DNA from 2 places in the Streptomyces sp. NBC_01013 genome. Region 1 is predicted to be linked to the other one. Evidence: riboswitches for the same ligand, from Rfam matches in the RefSeq annotation. Region 1 holds a riboswitch; the other holds the start of a gene.
What was found. A riboswitch is a leader RNA that binds a small molecule or an ion and turns the genes downstream of it on or off. The one in region 1 is predicted to bind cobalamin.
Positions count from the first base shown of each region.

Region 2: linked by a shared signal. The riboswitch ahead of OG538_RS28330 (cobalamin biosynthesis protein) and the one ahead of OG538_RS34240 (ABC transporter substrate-binding protein) in region 1 are both predicted to bind cobalamin.

Region 1 covers NZ_CP108687.1:7,905,203-7,908,621, reverse strand. The annotation lists gene OG538_RS34245 (FecCD family ABC transporter permease) at 1-1,045, opposite strand, end outside; gene OG538_RS34240 (ABC transporter substrate-binding protein) at 1,042-2,082, opposite strand; cobalamin riboswitch at 2,145-2,332, opposite strand; gene OG538_RS34235 (hypothetical protein) at 2,448-2,600, opposite strand; gene OG538_RS34230 (acyl-CoA dehydrogenase) at 2,597-3,419, opposite strand, start outside.
Region 2 covers NZ_CP108687.1:6,508,326-6,511,744, reverse strand. The annotation lists gene OG538_RS28340 (anion permease) at 1-568, shown strand, start outside; gene OG538_RS28335 (hypothetical protein) at 594-827, shown strand; cobalamin riboswitch at 1,143-1,276, shown strand; gene OG538_RS28330 (cobalamin biosynthesis protein) at 1,420-2,448, shown strand; gene OG538_RS28325 (cobyric acid synthase) at 2,445-3,419, shown strand, end outside.

The sequences.
Region 1 (3,419 bases):
CGAAGGCCGGGACCCCGATCAGCGCGGTGACGACTCCCACTGGAACCTCCTGCGGGTCGAGTACGGTCCGGGCGAGGGTGTCCACCCACACCAGGAAAACGGCCCCGGCGAGTGCGGTGACCGGAAGGAGCCTGCGGTGCCCGGAGCCGGTGAGCGCGCGGGCCGCGTGCGGCAGCACCAGTCCGACGAACCCGATGGCACCGGCCGAGCTCACGAGGGCGGCGGTCAGCAGCGCGGTCGTGCACAGCAGGACGATCCGGGTGCGGCCGACGTGGACGCCGAGCGTGGCCGCCGCGTCCTGGCCGAACGCGAAGGCATCGAGCGTACGGGCGTGGCCGAGGCAGACCAGCAGTGTCGCGACGAGCACGGCGCAGCAGATCCAGACATCGTTCCAGCCGACCCCGCCGAGTGAGCCCAGCAGCCAGAACAGCACCCCGCGGGTCTGCTCGGCGTCGGCGGCGGTCATCACGACGAAGGAGGTGAGCGCGGAGAAGAGCTGCATGGCCGCGACCCCGGACAGAACGACCCGGTCGGTGCTGCCGCCGAGGGTGTGGCTGAGCAGCATGACCAGGGCGAAGGAGCACAGCGCCCCGATGAACGCCCCGGCCGACAGCGATACCGCTCCCCCGCCGACACCGAGCACCACCACCACGACCGCACCGGTCGAGGCCCCGGAGGAGACACCGAGGACGAAGGGGTCGGCGAGCGGGTTGCGCAGCAGTGACTGCATGACGGTGCCGCAGACCGCGAGTCCGGCGCCGCAGACGGCTGCGAGCAGGGTGCGCGGCATGCGCAGGTTCCAGATGATCCCGTCCCGGATCGGGCTGAGCCGCGGCTCACCGGCGCCGAGATGGGCGGCGACCGTGGACCAGACGTCGGCGACGGAGATCCGGGCCGGGCCGATGGTGACGGCGAGCGCGACGGACAGGGCGAGCAGCAGGAGCCCGGAGGCCCACAGGAGTCCGTCGCGGATGCCGCGCCGGCCCGTCGTGGCGTGCGGACCCGCGTCCTCGCGCGGCGCCGCGGCCCGTTCGGTGTCCGTCACCCCGCGAGCCCGAAGGTGCGCAGCCCGGCGGCAACGCGCTCCACGCCCTCGACGGTCCGGATGGTGGGGTTCATCGACTGTCCGCTGAGCAGCACGTAGTGCTTGTCCCGGACGGCGTCCATGTTCTTCGTGACGGGGTTGGACTCCAGGAAAGCGATCTTCTTCGCGGCGCTCTCGGCGGTCTGGGACTTGCGGGTCAGGTCGCCGATGACCAGCACGTCCGGGTTGCGATCGGCGACGGTCTCCCAGTTGATCTGCGGCCATTCCTCGTGCGTGTCGTCGAAGGCGTTCTTCGCGCCGAGTTCCCGGGTGATGATGCCGGGCGCACCGCAGCAGCCCGCCAGGTAGGGAGCTTCGGAGTTGGCGAACCAGTACATCAGGGAGGTGCCGGAGGCGTCGATGCCCTCGGCCGCCTTCCGCACCCGGGCGCGCAGCTCGGTGACGAGCTTCTCGCCGCGCCCGGGAACTCCGAACACCGCGGCCAGGTCGCGGACTTCGGCGTAGACGCTTTCCATGGTCAGGGCACCGGTGCGGACCCCGTCGCCGTCCTTGCTGTTGTCCTTGGCGGTGCAGTCGGCGGGCGAGACGTAGGTGGGGACGCCGAGCTTCTCGAACTGCTCGCGGGGAGCCACACCGCCCTTGGCGAGGGTCGACTCGAAGGACGCGCTGACGAAGTCGGGCTCCTGGTCCAGGACCTTCTCCGACGAGGGACGGTTGTCGGAGATCCTCGGGACGCCCGCGTTGGCCTTCTCCAGTCCCTTCAGTACCGGGTCGGTCCACGTGGCCGTGGCGGCGAGCCGGTCGGCGAGGCCGAGCGAGAGCAGGATCTCGGTCGACCCCTGGTCGACCGGCACGGCGCGCTTCGGCGCCGCGTCCACGGTGACGGTCCGTCCGCAGTTCTTCAAGGTGACCGGATAGCCTTCGGCTTCCCCGGACTTGGCGGCGGTGCTGTCCTTGCCGCCGCCGCAGGCCGTCAGCAGGATCAGTGCCGCGGTGAACAGGGCGGCGGAGCGGGCGGGGCCGGCTATGGGCGGCACGGAGTACCTCGGCGTCTCTGGGCCCATGCGCGGGGCCCGCTGTACGGAGTTCCGTGGCCCGGTACCGGGCCGCGGGTGCCAGCAGGTCTTCGGACTCGGGTTCATACGGACGGGACGCCTTCCCGGGAAACCGTGGGTCTCCCAGTGGCCGTGGCCCCGCCCGTCCCCCTCACCGCTGCGCGTCAGTTCCGGATTCTCACCGGATTCCCTGACCCCTACGTGGAGTTCGACTGGCTCCGGCACGCTACCACGGGCCTCCGCCCAGCTCAGCGGCGGTGTGCCCGGTGGCGCGGGTGGTGGGTCGGCCGGGGCGGTGTGCCGGCGCACCGCCCCGGTCCCGGAGTACCCGGGCGGCCCCAGTCCGGTTACGCCTTGCGGCGAACCGATTCGCCACCGGGGATGCGCGGCCCCGCGCACCGCCGCGAGAGCGCGGCCGAGGTACCCCAGAAGGCCAGCAGGACGACACGGAGACCCAGCCGCCGGACCGCGTCCGCCGCCCGGTGCGAGGTGCCCGTCATCGCGCGCCCCCGGCAGGTTGCCTGGCCGCGGTGGTGTGCCAGGAGGCGCCCGGGTCGTCGTAGGCGTGGGTGTAGTGGGGACCGGCGATGGGCCAGTCGGCGAGCAGTTCCCCGGGCAGTGCGAAGGATTCCGCCAGCTCCGGGAGATGGCGGCTCACCGCGGCGACGAGTTGTTCGGTGGCATCGGTCAGCCCTTCGACCTGACCGGCGGTCAGGTGGCCCGCGGCGAGCAGGTCCCCGCTGTTGTCCGCGACCCAGCGCAGCGCGAACAGCCGGGCGAGTTCGCCCAGCCGCTCGCGGGCCTCGCCACCGGGCAGAGCTGCGAGCGCGTTCTCGTACGCGTGGGCCGCCTGCCGGTACGCGTGGGCCTCGACTCCCCGCAGCGCGGGTCCGGACGCCGCGTTCCAGCGCTCCAGCGGGCCGCCGTGAGGGACCTGGGCCATCCGCGCGGCCGCCCGGGCGAACCGGATGCGCTCCACCTGGCCCAGGAGCCGGCCAAGGAACCGCAGGTCAGCGAGATCGCCGTCCGGCGGGTCGCCGGCCGGATCGTCCTGCGGGACCTGGGCGGCGTCGAAGAGCAGTCCGGCGGCCGCCCGGGAGTGGATGGCCAGGTTGTCGCCCTCGGCCGTGATCGCGCCCTCGATCCCGGTGACGAGCTCGGTCATCCCGTTGCTCTCCAGGAGACCCTGGGCGCCGCACCGTTCCCGGCACTCGACGATCACCGACCGGGCCTGCCAGGTGATCCATCCCTTGGCGATGTCGACCATCCGCTCGGCGGCCTCGCGTTCCGCGGGCGGGCCCGCCGCCGCCTTCTCCCAC
Region 2 (3,419 bases), 1.4 Mb from region 1:
CGCACTCGGCACCTACCTGGGCGGCTGGCGCATCATCCGCACCATGGGCAGCGGCCTGACGGAGCTGAAGCCGCCGCAGGGCTTCGCCGCCCAGACCAGTGCGGCCACCGTCATCCTGGCCTCCTCGCACCTCGGCTTCTCCCTCTCCACCACCCAGTCGTGCTCAGGTGCCGTCATGGGTGCGGGCCTGGGGCGCAAGGGGGGTGTGGTCCGCTGGTCCACCGCCACCCGGATGTTCGTCGCCTGGGGCCTGACCCTCCCGGCCGCCGGGCTGGTCGGTGCGGGCGCGGAGTTCCTCACCAAGCAGGGCACCTGGGGTGTCGTGGTCGTCGCGGCGCTGCTGATCGCGGGCTCCGGTGCGATCTGGGTGCTCTCCCGCCGCAAGCCCGTCGGGCACGGCGACGTCGCCCCGGCCGGTGAGGACGCCGAGCCCGCGGGCGTCGTCACCACCGCCATCGCGGCCGTCAGCCCGCCGCCCACCGCTGCTGCCCAGACCCACGACCTCATGGCCACCATCCCGGCCCCGGTCGGACCGGTCACCGACCCGGCCCGACCCGCCACGGTCTAAGAGCCTCCGGTAAGGACACATCCACATGAACATCGACTGGGCAGCCCTCGGCACCGTCTTCGGCGTCTCCCTCGTCGCCACCGTCGCACTCGTGGGGCTCTTCACCCTCGGCATCGTCGGTCTCTCCAAGCAGCCGGAGCCTGCCGCACAGGGCGGCTCGGCGGGCGGGTCGCTCGTGCTGGCCCGCGCCGGCGCGTACCTCTGCTTCGGACTGTGTGCAGCTGCCGTGGCCTACGGCATCTATCTGATCGTCGCCTGAGAGGCTGTCGGACGGCTTCGGATCGGGTGGCGGACGCGGCCCGGTTCGTTGCTGTTCCAAGGCTGAGGAGGGAGCCGACGCGAAGCGTCGGTGACCGACGACCACGCCGGAAGCGTGCGTTTCGGGGCATGGCCGCCCGGTAAGCGGTCACCCGGACGCCTCTGAGCCCACCACTCCCACCCGTATCGGGCCGGACGCACCTCGTGCGCGTCCGGCCCGATGTGCGTCTCAGCACACTGCACCGCCGCAGGTCAACGGCAAGTTGACGGGCGTTCGCAGAGCGTGGTGGACTGCCCGAGCCATTACGGCGACAGCAGAGGAAGCCGGTGCGAATCCGGCGCGGTCCCGCCACTGTCACCGGGGAGCAGTCCCCCACCACTGGAAGTCACGGTCCACGCAAGTGGACTGGAAGGCCCGGGGGAACTGCGGATCCGGAAGCCAGGAGACTCTCGTCGCCGTCACGTCGAACCAGGGCGCGGACCCTGAGTGAGGACATATCGCCATGCCCGGCTGCCGTGCGTCCGAATCCGTGCTGCTCCTGCCAGCACCTGCCTGTACGAAGGTCCTTCGAGGCGCAACGGCCGGCTGAACCGTGCGTGCCGATCGCATCTTCGCGTACGGCGCCACGGCCGGTCTGATCGGCGATCTGCTGCTCGGTGATCCCCGCAGGGGCCACCCGGTCGCCGCCTTCGGGCGGGCCGCGGCAGGCGTCGAGCGCCGTCTGTGGCGTGACCACCGCGGGTGGGGCGCACTCCACACCCTGGTCTGTGCCGGAGGCGCCGCCGCGGGTGCTGCCCTGGCCGCCCATGGGCTGCGCCGCCACCCCGCCGCGTCCGTCGCCCTGACCGCCGCCACCACCTGGTCCGTCGTCGGCGGTACGTCACTGGGCCGCGAGGCCCGGTCCATCGGCGATGCCCTGACCGCCGGGGACCTCGACCTGGCCCGGGAGCGGCTGCCGCATCTGTGCGGCCGCGACCCGCAGTCCCTGGACGGCCCTCAGATCGCCAGGGCCGTCGTGGAGTCCGTCGCCGAGAACACGTCGGACGCCGTGGTCGGCGCGCTGGTGTGGGGTGCGCTGGGCGGGGTCCCCGGGCTCGTCGGGTTCCGGGCCGCCAACACGCTCGACGCGATGGTCGGCCACAAGTCGCCCCGCTACCGGCGTTACGGCTGGGCCTCGGCCCGCCTCGACGACCTCGCGGGCTGGCCGGGTGCCCGGCTGACGGCCCTGCTCGCCGTGACCGCCGGGGGGCGGCCACGGCGAGCGGTCCGTGCCTGGCGAGCGGACGCGGCCAAGCACCCCAGCCCCAACGCGGGCCCGGTGGAGGCCTCGTTCGCGGGCGCGCTCGGCGTGCGGCTCGGTGGAACGCTCGCCTACGGCGGCCGGGTCGAACACCGCCCCGTCCTCAACGGGGAGACGGGCCGCGCGGTGGAGCCCGCGGACATCGAACGGGCCGTACGGCTGTCGCGCCGGGTGAGCGCACTCGCCCTCGGCGTGAGCGTGGCGGCCCGGCTGGGCGCCGGGGCCGTGGCACGACGGATCACCGCGCGAGGGATCACCGGCCCTCGGCCCGCATCACCTCGCACCGCAGCACCTCGACTCTCAGGACGGAGACCGACATGAGCGGCGGACTGCTGGTCGCCGGGACCACCTCGGACGCGGGCAAGAGCGTCGTCACGGCGGGTATCTGCCGCTGGCTGGTGCGCCGCGGCGTCAAGGTGGCGCCGTTCAAGGCGCAGAACATGTCGCTCAACTCCTTCGTCACCCGCGAGGGCGCCGAGATCGGCCGCGCCCAGGCCATGCAGGCCCAGGCCGCCCGGGTGGAGCCGACCGCCCTGATGAACCCGGTACTGCTCAAGCCCGGCAGCGACCGCTCCAGCCAGGTCGTCCTGATGGGGCGTCCGGTCGGCGAGATGAGCGCCCGCGGCTACCACGGCGGCCGGCAGGAGTCGCTCCTGTCGACCGTCGTGGACTGCCTGGAGCAGCTTCGGGGCACGTATGACGCAGTGATCTGTGAGGGGGCGGGCAGTCCGGCCGAGATCAATCTGCGGCGTACGGACATCGTGAACATGGGCATCGCGCGGGCGGCACGCTTCCCGGTGGTGGTCGTCGGCGACATCGACCGCGGCGGGGTCTTCGCCTCCTTCTTCGGTACGACGGCGCTGCTCTCGGCGGAGGACCAGGCGCTGATCGCCGGCTATCTGGTCAACAAGTTCCGTGGCGACGTCTCGCTGCTGGAGCCCGGTCTGGACATGCTGCGCGATCTGACGGGACGTCCGACGTACGGGGTGCTGCCGTTCGCCCACGGCCTCGGCATCGACGAGGAGGACGGTCTGCGGGTATCGCTGCGCGGCACCGTGCGCGAGTCGGTGCTCGCACCGCCGCACGGCGAGGACATCCTGCGCGTCGCGGTGTGCGCCGTGCCGCTGATGTCCAACTTCACCGACGTGGACGCGCTCGCAGCCGAGCCGGGCGTCGTCGTGCGCTTCGTGGACCGCGCCGAGGAGCTCGCCGACGCCGACCTCGTCATCGTGCCCGGGACCCGCGGCACCGTGAAGGCTCTCGCCTGGCTGCGCGAGCGCGGGCTCGCCGAC